Regions from separate parts of the Serpentinimonas maccroryi genome, predicted to be linked through region 2. Evidence: predicted binding sites of a transcription regulator. Region 2 holds the regulator's gene; the other holds the start of a gene.
The links. Region 2 encodes FNR, which switches genes on or off when oxygen is low (the NO sensors DNR and NnrR bind a similar motif). Its sites were predicted from a motif close to TTGATNNNNATCAA; they were not measured.

Region 1: SMCB_RS04105 (protocatechuate 4,5-dioxygenase subunit alpha) is a predicted target of FNR. The motif match lies at 1,757-1,770, and genes of this name have one in related genera.

Annotation. Positions count from the first base shown of each region.
Region 1 covers NZ_AP014569.1:859,596-865,721, reverse strand. The annotation lists gene SMCB_RS12940 (ATP-binding protein) at 1-314, shown strand, start outside; gene SMCB_RS04110 (class III extradiol dioxygenase family protein) at 315-1,166, opposite strand; gene SMCB_RS04105 (protocatechuate 4,5-dioxygenase subunit alpha) at 1,224-1,658, opposite strand; gene SMCB_RS04100 (LysR family transcriptional regulator) at 1,784-2,791, shown strand; gene SMCB_RS04095 (helix-turn-helix domain-containing protein) at 2,688-3,647, opposite strand; gene SMCB_RS04090 (cytochrome P450) at 3,924-5,105, shown strand; gene SMCB_RS04085 (2Fe-2S iron-sulfur cluster-binding protein) at 5,144-5,467, shown strand; gene SMCB_RS04080 (NAD(P)/FAD-dependent oxidoreductase) at 5,514-6,126, shown strand, end outside.
Region 2 covers NZ_AP014569.1:1,304,115-1,310,240, reverse strand. The annotation lists gene ccoG (cytochrome c oxidase accessory protein CcoG) at 1-1,141, shown strand, start outside; gene SMCB_RS06030 (hypothetical protein) at 1,215-1,517, shown strand; gene fnr (fumarate/nitrate reduction transcriptional regulator Fnr) at 1,567-2,286, opposite strand; gene hemN (oxygen-independent coproporphyrinogen III oxidase) at 2,436-3,815, shown strand; gene SMCB_RS06015 (sulfite exporter TauE/SafE family protein) at 3,854-4,564, shown strand; gene aceA (isocitrate lyase) at 4,802-6,126, shown strand, end outside.

The DNA.
Region 1 (6,126 bases), 440 kb from region 2:
GCGGCCGCATCCGCATCGAGGCATCGGCCCTCGAGGGCGAGCAATTCGCACTCAGCGTGAGCGACGACGGCAAGGGCATTGCGCCGCACCTACAAGACCGCGTGTTCGAGCCCTTTTTTACCACCCGGCTGGGCCAGGGCGGCAGCGGGCTGGGCCTGCACATCGTGCACAACCTGGTGACGGGGGTGCTGGGCGGACGCTTGGCGCTCGAGAGCAGCCCGGGCCAAGGGGCCCGCTTCACCCTCACCTGCCCGCTGGTGGCCCCCCGGGAACTCGTCCAGGGAGCTGCCCCGGTCGGCAGCGCTGCGCCTTGATCAGGCCAGACACTCCAGTGCCATCACCCCGGTGGCGGTGTTCGAGATCGGGATGTGGTAGTTGCTGTGCACCTTGCGCACCCCAGCCCCGCCGCGCGTCAGGGCGGCGCGCATGGCCAGCCACATCAGCAGCTCCACCCCCTGGGTGCCGGCCCGTTCGACCAGTTCCAGATCGCTGAACTGGGTTGCCCACTCGGGGTTGGAGACCATGCTTTCGAGAAACTGCTGGTCGAAGGCCTTGTTGATGAAGCCGGCGCGCTCGCCCTCGAGCTGGTGGCTCAGCCCGCCCGTGGCCATGACCAGCACCCGTTTGTCGCTGTCCCAGCGCTGGATCGCCTCGCCCACCGCCTGGCCCAGCTTATAGACCCGCCGCGCCGTGGGCAGTGGGAACTGCACGGTGTTGATGTCGATCGGCACGATCTGTACCGGGGCCACCTCGTATTCGGGCCAAAACAGCTTCAACGGCAGCGTACAGGCGTGATCGACCAGCATCTCTTGGCAAGTCACGACATCAAACTCGTGCGCCACCAGATGCCGGATGATCTGCCACGACAGCTCCGGGCAGCCGGCCAGCGGCGGCAGCGTCGGGATGCCCCAGCCTTCGTCGGCGTTGTGGTACTCGGCGGCGGCCCCGACGGCGAAGGTCGGCATTTTGTCGAGAAAGAAGTTGAGCCCGTGGTCGTTGTAGAACACCACCACCACCTCGGGGCGCACTTGATTGAGCCAGCGGTGGATGGGCGGGAAGCCGTCGAAAAAGGGCTTCCAGTAGGGCTCTTGCTGCCAGCCTTTGGCCAATGCGTTGCCGATGGCCGGAATGTGCGAAGTGGCCAAGCCACCGAGTAGGGTTGCCATGAGGTTCCTTGAGGCGCTATAGGGAAAATGGGGTTGGGGGTGGCGCAGGGTCTAGCGCTAGACCCCGAGCTTGGCCGCAGGCCAGTCGGGCTGCTGGTTGGCCGCGGCCAGTTTGGCCATGAACTCGGGCTTGCTCACGCCGGTCTGCTGTGCCCCGATGTCTTGCATGTTGAGGCCAAATATGCCGGCAAATTTGGCCAGGTAGTAGGCGTTGCCACCGGCTTGCAGCAGCGCCAGCACCTGCTTGGAGCGCACCGCCTCGGCCTGCTGCGGGTTCAGGCCGTAGCGCGCCATGTAGCCCTCGGGGTCGGCGACAAAGGCCTCGCGGTTGGCTTGGTGATTGAACGAAAAACACATTTTGTTGAGCGCGTAGCCCTTTTGGGCGAGCGCGCCGTCAAACGGCGTCGTGCCGGGGATGTCATGGGTATCGCGGGGGGCGCTGGGATCGCTGGGGTTGCGGGTGACGCTTTGATTGCATACTGGGCTGCTCATTCTTGGACTCCTGGGTGGTGTGGTCTGCAAGGGCGGTCGAGCACGGCTTGGGCGCAGACCGTTTTGGCTCTAGCGGGTGCCCCAGTGTGGCGCATGAATTGACTTCGATCAAGCAAGGAGTCATCATGCAACCCATGAATGATTTTGATTGGTACGCGCTCGATGCGCGCTTGCTGCGCCTGCTGGTGGCGGTGGCGCAAACCGGCTCGGTGACCGCCGCCGCCCAGCGCTTGGGGGTGACGCAGTCGGCGGTGAGCCACCAGCTCGATCGGCTGCGCGCCATCGTAGGCGACCCGCTGTTTGTCAAGTCTGGGCGCGGCATCGTGGCCACGGCGCGCACCGAGGCTTTGTTGGAACCGGCGCAGGCGCTGCTGGAGCAAATGGAGCGCTTTGCACGGCGCGAGCGCTTCGAGCCGGTCCTGTGGGAGGGCAGCGTCACCGTGGCGGCCAACGATCTGCAGCGCGACTTGCTGCTGCCGCCGCTGTTGCAGCGCTTGCAACACCTGGCCCCCAAGGTGCGGCTGCACGTGATTCCGTCGGGCATCCCGAGCTTGGAGCTGCTGCGCCAGCAACACTGCCAGCTCGTGCTCAGTCCGCGACCGCCCGATGGCACCGACATCGTGCAAAAACGCCTGTTTGAAGACGCCTACCGGGTGTTTTACGATCCCACCCAACGCGCCGCCCCGCGCGACCTAGACGAATTCCTGGCTGCCGACCACGCCACCGTGGTCTATGAGCCCAACCGGGCCCTGGACTTTGACCAGTGGCTGCTCGGGCGCGGGGTGCAGCGACGCTTTCGGGTGCTGGTGCCTGGTTTTGCCGGCCTGGCTTCGTTTTTACCCGGCAGCCGCCTGCTCGCCACCGCCCCCGGCTTGCTGCAGCGCCACCTGCTGCGCGGCCTGGCCAGCGCCGTCCCACCGCTGGCCTGCCCGCCGTTGCCGATGTACCTGGTGTGGCACCTGCGGCACCAGCACGACCCGGCGCAGCGCTGGCTGCGCGCCCAGATCGAGGCGCTGGTGCCGGCCCTGCTCAGCCCCCAGCCGGGGGTGGCTGCGCAACAGTCCGCACCACCTGCACCGCTTGCCGCTGCGCCTGCCGATACTGTTGCGGGCTCTGGCCGGTGCGGCGCTTGAAGAAGCGCGAGAAATACGCAGGATCGTCGAAACCGAGCTCGAGCGCCAAGCTGGCAGCGGGTGCGGCGATGTAGAGCAGGCGCCGACAAGCCTCGCGGGTCAGCCGTTCGTGCACCAACTCGAGGGCGCTGCGGCCACTGGCGCTGCGCGTCAGGCGGTTCAAGCGCTGCAGCGACAGCCCCAGCCGCTCCGCGTAGCGCTGCAGCGGCCAGTGCTCCAGAAAATGCTGCTCCAGCAGCAGCAAAAATCGCGTGAAAAGCGCTTGGTGCTGGTGTGCCCGCGTGCCCGCCGGGGCGGCTTGGCGCTGTTGCGCGCTGGCCTGTGCCAGGCGCCACACCAGCGCCCGCGCCAGCCAGCCCAGCACCGGCGAGCCGCCCGCCCCGGTGGGCCATTGAAACTCGTGCGTGAGCTCCCGAAACAGCGCATCGAGCCGCTGCGCCACAGCTTCCTCGGCCCAAAAGTGCAACAGGCGCGGGGCGGCAAACAGCTCCTGAAAGGCCGTTCCAAGCGCCCCCGTCTCGCCCTCGAGCAGCCAGCGTGCGCTCAGCGTCAGCACGCGGCCATCGGTTTCGGGGGTAAAGCGGAAGCCGTGCACCACACTGGGTGGCAGCACGATAGCCGCCGGCGCCTGCGCTGCGCTGCGGTGCTCGTCGAGCAGCACCTCGGCCTGGCCGCGCCACAGCCACAGCACTTGGTACAGCCCCTGGTGCGTGTGCGGCTGGATTTCCCAATGGTAGAGGCGGCTGCGCGACTGCACCTCTTCGATGTGCAGCAACTCCTGCCCCAGCGACGCCGCCTCGCCATAGAGTGCGAAACTGGGGATGTGCCTGCCGCCGGCCCAAGGTGGGCCGGCCAAGTCGGCCGATTGGCTGGGAACGCCAGCGCCATTGCTCCGGCTTGGGCCCTGCGGCGCTGGCCGGCCAGATGCGAGGGATGGCACAGAGGGGCGCACAAAGGAGCGATCGGTCATGGTTGCATTTTGATTCAAAAGTACCAGCAATCGCCTAGATTTTTGCACGCCTTCAAAGCCCTCTCGGCCCTACAGTTTGGGCCTTGGCCGAGCAATCAAGCAAAGCCAAACAAAACACCAAGCCGGCCCCAGAAGGCCCAGCACACGCAGGAGACCCGCGCCATGTTCAGCTTCCAGTTCGACCCCTATGCGCCGGCGATCGACGCCGACCCGTTCCCCTACTACCGCCGACTGCGCGACGAACACCCATGCTTTTGGAGCGAGCAGGCGCAAATGTGGGTGTTGTCGCGCTATGTGGACATCGTGAGCGCGCTCAACGACTGGCAAACGTACTCCAGCGCCAGCGGCAACCTGATGACCGAACTGCCGGGCCGCGCCGGTGCCACCCTGGGCAGCTCCGACCCACCCCGGCACGACCGCCTGCGCGCCCTGGTGCAACACGCCTTCATGAAGCGCAACCTGCAGGCGCTCGAAGAGCCGATCCGCGCCGTGGCGCAGCAGGTGTTTGGCCAGCTGCGCGGCGTGTCGCAGTTCGATTTCAAAGACGTGTCGTCGCAATTCACGGTCAAGGTGTTGATGAGCGCGCTCGGCCTGCCGATGGGCGAGGAAGCGCTGGTGGCCGAGCACGAAGTGCGCGACCACGCGGTGCTGATGGTGCAAAGCGATGCCCGCACCCGCGCCAAGGGCCCCGAGCACATCGCCGCCTACCAATGGATGCAAAACTACGCCGCGCAAGTGATCGCCTTGCGCCGTGCCGAGCCGCGCAACGACCTGATCAGCCACTTCGCCATGGCCGAAATCGACGGCGACCGCCTCGACGAGCGCGAGGTGCTGCTCACCACCACCACCCTGATCATGGCCGGGGTCGAGTCGCTGGGGGGCTTCATGATGATGCTGGCCTACAACCTCGCCAGCTTCGACGCGGCTCGGCGCTCCGTGGTGGCCGACCCCTCGCTGCTGCCCGACGCGATCGAAGAAAGCCTGCGCTACAACACCTCGGCGCAGCGCTTTCGCCGCCGCCTGATGAAAGACGTGACGCTGCACGGCCAGACCATGCGCACCGGCGACTTCGTCTGCCTGGCCTATGGCAGCGGCAACCGCGACGAGCGCCAGTTCCCCGACCCAGACCGCTACGACATCGGACGCAAGCCGCGCGGCCATTTGGGTTTTGGTGGCGGCGTACACGCCTGCTTGGGCACGGCCATTGCCAGGCTGGCGCTCAAAATAGCCTTCGAGGAGTTCCACCGCGTGGTGCCCGAATACCATCGGGTGGCCGAGCAACTGCCTTGGATGCCTTCCTCCACCTTTCGCAGCCCGCTGGTGCTCGAACTGGCTGCAGGCTGATTTTTTATTTTTCGGACGCACTTTTCGGACGCACTTGCATGGCACAAATCACCTACATCGAGGCCCACGGCCAGACCTGCACCGTCGATCTGCCCGAGGGCTGGAACCTGATGCAAGGCGCGATCGCCAACGGCATCGAGGGCATCTTGGGCGAGTGCGGCGGCTCCTGCGCTTGCGCCACCTGCCACTGCTACGTCGATGAAAGCCACTTGCCCGATCTGGCCGAACCCAGCCAGACCGAACTCGACATGCTCGAGCACGTGGCCGCCGAGCGCCGCCCCAACAGTCGCCTGGCCTGCCAGATCAAGGCCACGGCGCGCCTCGATGGCCTGATTCTGCGCCTGCCGGCGGCGCAAGAATGAAGCCCCAATTGAAGTCCCGAATGAAGTCCCAGCCCAAGGGCACACCATGATCCCGCCCAGCCTGATCCAATCCAGCCTGGGTGCGCCACCGCAGACCCTAGAAAAAAGTGGCGAACCGGGTGGCGAACCGAGCGGCGTTTTGATCATCGGGGCTGGGCAGGCTGGCGTGCAAACCGCCGAGGCGCTGCGCAGCGGCGGCTACGCCGGCCCCCTCACCGTGCTGGGCGAGGAGCCACACCCGCCCTACCGCCGGCCGCCGCTGTCCAAAGCTTGGCTGTGTGGCGAGCTGCAAGCGGCCCAGTTGCTGATGCGCGCCCCCGAGGCGCTGGCGCGCAAAGGCATCGATCTGCGCGTGGGCGTGCGCGTGCAAGCCATTGAGCGCGCCCAGCGCCGGCTGCGGCTGGCCGACGGCAGCACCCTGCCCTATGCCGCGCTGGTGCTGGCCACCGGCGCCAGCCCGCGCCCGCTGGCCTTGCCGGGCGCACCGGCTCTGGGTGTGCTCAGCCTGCGCGGCCTCGACGACGCCACCGCGCTGGCGGCGCGTTTGGCCGACTGCCAGCGCCAGCAGCAGCCCTTGCTGGTGATCGGCGGTGGCTTCATCGGCCTCGAAGTGGCGGCCAGCGCACGCAAGCTCGGGGTCGAAGTCACCGTGCTCGAAG
Region 2 (6,126 bases):
CTCGGCCCTGGCCTTGTTCCTGTTTACGGCCGTGGCCGGACGCCTGTGGTGCGGTTTTGCTTGCCCGCAGACGGTTTACACCGAAATTTATCTGTGGATGGAAAAGCTGGTCGAAGGCGACCGCACGGCCCGCATGCGGCTCGATCAATCCGGCCATACGCTGGAGAAATACGGCAAAAAAACCCTCAAGCAACTGCTATGGATCGCCTTTGGCTTGTGGACCGGCTTTACCTTTGTGGGTTACTTCACCCCCATCGAACAGCTCTGGCTGGCGGTCTGGCAGGCCGAGCTCGGGCCTTGGCAAAGCTTCTGGATTTTGTTTTATGGCTTTGCCACCTACGGCAACGCCGGCTACATGCGCGAACTGGTGTGCAAGCACATGTGCCCCTACGCGCGTTTCCAGAGCGCGATGTTCGACCGCGACACCCTGGTCGTGACCTACGATGCGCAGCGCGGTGAGCCGCGTGGCCGCCGCTCGCGCCAAGCCGATCTGTCGCTGCTCAAATTGGGCTCGTGCGTCGATTGTTCGCTCTGCGTTCAGGTTTGCCCCACCGGCATCGACATCCGCAAGGGCTTGCAGTACGAATGCATAGGTTGCGGCTCCTGCGCCGACGTCTGCGATCAAGTCATGGACAAGGTCGGTTACCCCAAGGGCTTGGTGCGCTTCACCACGCAAAACGGGCTCGAGCAGGGCTGGACCTCGGCCCAGATGTGGCGCCGCGTGCTGCGGCCGCGGGTTTTGGCCTACGGTGCCATTTTGCTGCTCATCACCGTGGCGCTGTTCACCAGTTTGTACCTGCGCACACCGCTCAAGCTCGACGTCATCCGCGACTCGACCATTTTGTCGCGTGTGGTGCAACAAGGCTACGTGGAAAACGTTTACACGCTGCGCATGCTCAACGCCACCGAGCAAGAGCAACCCTTGCGTCTGGTGGTGCACGGTTTGCCGGGTTTGCAAGTGATCTCCGAGACCGAATTCTCCCTCGCGCCTACGGGTGCGCGGGCGCTGGCGGTGACGGTTCGTGTGCCGCCGGGCAGCAGCGCGCCGGGCATGCACCCGATCCACTTCGAGGTGCAATCTTTGGGTGCCGAACCCATGACGGTGCGCCAAGACTCGGTCTTTATGATGCCGCGTCAATGAACACCGTTGCAGCCACACAGGTTTTTTGTGCCTGCGCCTGAACTTTTAGCCTCCAGACCTACACTCAAATACCATGAGCACTGCCCAAGCCGCCCCAGCCCCGACCAAGCCTGCCCCTTGGTACCGTGAGCCTTACACGTGGTTGGTGTTTGGTCTGCCGGCTGCATCGATTGCGCTGTCGCTCGCCTTGGTCGTCACCGCCGTCAAAAACCGCGACCCGGTGCTGGACCGCAATGCGCCCATGGTGCCAGCTGATCAACGCCGTTTGCAGATGATGACGCCCGAACAGCGCGCCACCTACTTGGCTAGCCTGCGCCCGGCACGCGAAGCGCGCAACCACGCTGCCAGCCCCGAGGTCCCGCCGCCACGGCAGTAGGGTGCCCTGCAAAGCGGCGCCTCGTGGCACACGAGCAGAGCCTAGGCCCCTAGTTGCGCATCGGCGGGTTCACCAGCCGCTCCAGCGCCTGCGTGTCTTTGATCAGCACGTAGCGCTGGCGCACGTCGATGATGCCGTCTTCCATGAAGCGCGAAAAGGTGCGGCTCACGGTCTCGAGCTTCATGCCCAGGTAGCTGCCGATCTCTTCGCGCGTCATGCGCAGCACCAGTTCAGACTGCGAAAACCCGCGCGCGTGCAGCCGCTGCACCAAATTGAGCAAAAAGGCCGCCAGCCGCTCCTCGGCGCGCATGGTGCCCAGCAGCAGCATCACGCCCTGGTCGCGCACGATCTCGCGGCTCATGATCTTGTGCACATGGTGCTGCAAGGCGCTGAACTCGCGCGACAGTTGCTCGATGCGGTCAAAGGGCAGCACACAGACCTCGGCGTCTTCGAGCGCGATCGCGTCGCAGGCGTGCTGGTCGTGCACGATGCCGTCCATGCCGATGATCTCGCCCATCATCTGAAAACCGGTGACTTGGTCGCGCCCGTCGGCGCTGGTGATGCAGGTCTTGAAAAAACCCGAGCGCACCGCGTACAGTGCGGTGAAGGCTTCGCCCGCGCTGAACAGGGACGCTCCGCGTTTGATGCGGCGCCGATTCGATATGATCTGATCGAGATGCTCCAGCTCTTGCGGTTTGAGCCCCATAGGCAAGCACAACTCGCGCAGATTGCAGCCTGAACAGGCGACTTTGATGCTCTGAATATCCATGTAAGCGCGGCCAAATAGTGCGCGAAGCTTAACCCATGTGCTGCCGTGTGGGGCGCGCGTCAAAGAAAACAAAAAATGGGCTCGACTTGACTCAGGTCAAGGGTGAGGGGGGATGTTCGGTGCATATTCTCGCACCAGGAGAAATTTTAGTGAAACCTGTCATCGACGAGGGGTTGCTGCGGCGTTTTGACGTGCCCGGCCCCCGTTACACCTCATACCCGACCGCCGACCGCTTCGTCGAAGCCTTTGGCGAGCAAGACTATGTGCAGGCTTTGCGCCAGCGCCATGCCGGCTCGCTGGCCTTGCCACTGTCGATCTATGTCCACATCCCGTTTTGCGATTCGCTGTGCTACTACTGCGCGTGCAACAAGGTCATCACCAAGCACCACAGCAAGTCGGCCGAGTACCTGCGCTACCTCACGCGCGAGCTCGAGTTGCAGTGCCGCCATCTGGGCTCGGGCCACAGCGTGTCGCAGATGCACCTCGGCGGCGGCACCCCGACCTTCATGTCGGACGAGGAGCTCAGCGATCTGGTGGCGATGGTGCAGCGCCACTTCAAGCTGGTGCCGGGGGGCGAGTATTCGATCGAGGTCGATCCGCGCACCGTGACCCCTGCGCGGCTGGAGCACCTGCACCGCCTGGGTTTCAACCGCCTGAGTTTTGGCGTGCAGGATTTTGACCCCACGGTGCAAAAGGCCGTGCACCGCATCCAGCCCGCCGAGCAGGTGTTCGACTTGGTGGCGGCGTCGCGGCGCATCGGCTTCGAATCCGTCAACGTCGATCTGATCTACGGCCTGCCGCAGCAAACGCCCGAGTCGTTTCGCCACACGCTGGAGCGCGTGCGCGAGCTGCGCCCAGACCGCATTGCGCTCTACGCCTACGCGCATTTGCCGGCACGCTTCAAGCCGCAGCGGCGCATCGTGGCCGCCGAACTGCCACCGGCAGCCGACAAGTTGGCCATGCTCTCGATCTCGCTCGAGATCTTCAACCAAGCGGGTTACGTCTATGTGGGCATGGACCACTTCGCGCTGCCCACCGATGCCTTGGCGGTGGCCAAGCGCCAGGGGCGGCTGCACCGCAATTTTCAGGGCTACAGCACGCAGCCCGACTGCGATTTGATCGCCCTCGGGGTCTCGGCCATCGGCCGCATCGGGGCCACCTACAGCCAGAACGCCAAGACGCTCGAAGAGTACTACGACCACCTCGACCAAGGGCGGCTGCCGATCGTGCGTGGGCTGGCGCTGAGCCGCGACGACCTGCTGCGTCGCGCCGTGATCATGGCGCTGATGTGTCAGGGGCGGGTGGATTTCGAGGCTGTCGGTCTGGCGCACCTGATCGAGTTCAAAAGCTATTTTGAACCCGAGCTGGAGCGCTTGCGCGAGTTCGAAGCGATGGGTTTGCTGCGCCTGAGCGCGGGCAGCATAGAAGTCAGCGACACCGGCTGGTACTTGGTGCGCGCCATCGCCATGCAGTTCGACAAGCACCTGCAGCAAGACCGCGACCGGGCGCGCTTCTCCAAAATCATTTGATCGCTGCAACGCCGCTGCCAAGCTGCTAGAGTCGGCCCATGTTTGAATCGATGCTGCTTTCGGCACTGGTGATGGGGCTGGTGGGCGGCCCGCACTGCATCGCCATGTGCGGCGCGGCCTGCGCCGGCATTGCCCACGCCGGCGAGCCGCGGCGCGTGCGCGCTTTGCTCACCTTCCAGTTCAGCCGCCTGATAGGCTACGCGCTGCTGGGCGCGCTGGCCGCTGGCACCGTGCAGGGCTTGGCTTGGATGGGGCAGCACACCGCCATCATCCGCCCGCTCTGGACGCTGATGCACGTGGCGGCGCTGCTGCTGGGGCTGGTGCTGCTGTTGCAGGCGCGCCAGCCGGCCTTCATCGAGGGCTGGGCCCAAGGGGTGTGGCGGCGTGCGCGCCCGCTCATGAACCGGCTCGGCCCCAAAGCGCCGGCGGTGCTGGGCGTGGGCTGGGCGCTCATGCCCTGCGGGCTGTTGTATTCGGCGCTGCTGGTGGCCTCGCTGTCGGCCAGCGTGGTCAACGGCGCCGCCATCATGGCCGCTTTTGCGCTGGGCACCATGGTCTCGCTCACGGCAGCGCCGTGGCTGCTGCTCAAGCTCAAAGACGCGCGCAGCGGCGGCTGGGGCATCCGGCTGGCGGGTCTGGCGCTGGTGCTGGTCTCGAGCGCGGCGCTGTGGATGGGCATCGCGCACCCCACGGGTTTGTGGTGCGACGAGCCAGTGGCGTTTTTGCATACCGATTGCATAGTTTCATAATGCAAAATGTCACGTTGCTGCGCTGCAATAATTTTTTTACCATAAGAAAAGTCGTTTCTTAATGCAAAATGCGGCCGGTAGTACATTGTTTTTAAATGGCTATTTTTTTGTCTTGTATAAGACATAAGATTCACGGCTGACCCCGCTGCGGTCTTACACTACAGGCAACGGCGCGGCGCATTGGCCCCTAGGCCGTTGCCGCAGCCCCACCGTTTTTTTAACCTTCAGGAGTGAAGCATGTCCTCTGCCATCAACAAACAACTCAGCCGCCAGCAGCAGATCGAAGCGCTGGAGCTCGACTGGGCGCAAAACCCGCGCTGGAAAGGCGTCAAGCGCGGCTACAAAGCCGCCGACGTGGTGCGTCTGCGCGGCAGCGTGCAGCCCGAGTACACGCTGGCGCAAAACGGCGCCCGCACCCTGTGGGAGCGCGTCAACGGCGGCGCCAAAAAGGGCTACGTCAACGCCTTTGGCGCCATCACCGCCGGCCAAGCCATGCAGCAAGCCAAGGCCGGCCTCGAGGCGGTGTACCTGTCGGGCTGGCAAGTGGCGGCCGACGGCAACACCTCCGAAACCATGTACCCGGATCAGTCGCTCTACGCCTACGATTCGGTCCCGACCATGGTGCGCCGCATCAACAACACCTTCAAGCGCGCCGACGAAATCCAGTGGAGCCGCGGTATCGAGCCCGGTTCGCCCGAGTTCATCGACTACTTCCTGCCCATCGTGGCCGACGCCGAAGCCGGTTTTGGCGGCGTGCTCAACGCCTTTGAGCTGATGAAGAACATGATCGCCGCCGGCGCCGCGGGCGTGCACTTCGAAGACCAACTCGCGGCCGTGAAAAAGTGCGGCCACATGGGCGGCAAGGTGCTGGTGCCCACCCAAGAGGCGATCGAGAAGCTGATTTCTGCGCGTTTTGCCGCCGACACCATGGGCGTGCCCACGCTCATCTTGGCGCGCACCGACGCCGAAGCGGCCAACCTGATCACCAGCGACCACGACGCCAACGACAAGCCCTTCCTCACCGGTGAGCGCACCCAAGAGGGCTTTTACCGCGTCAAAAACGGCCTCGAGCAAGCCATCAGCCGCGGCGTCGCCTACGCGCCCTACGCCGATCTGGTGTGGTGCGAAACCGGCACCCCCGACCTCGGCTTTGCGCGCGAGTTTGCCCAAGCCGTGCACGCCGCCTGCCCCGGCAAGTTGCTGTCGTACAACTGCTCGCCTTCGTTCAACTGGAAGAAAAACCTCGACGACGCCACCATCGCCAAGTTCCAAGACGAGCTGTCGGCGCTGGGCTACAAGTACCAGTTCATCACGCTGGCCGGCATCCACATCAACTGGTTCAACACCTTCCAGTTCGCCCACGCCTACGCGCGCGGCGAGGGCATGAAGCACTACGTCAACATGGTGCAAGAGCCCGAGTTCGCGGCGCGCCAGCAGGGCTACACCTTCGTTTCGCACCAGCAAGAGGTGGGCGCAGGCTACTTCGACGACGTGACCACCGTGATCCAAGGCGGTTCGTCCAGCGTCAAGGCCCTCACGGGTTCGACCGAAGAAGAGCAGTT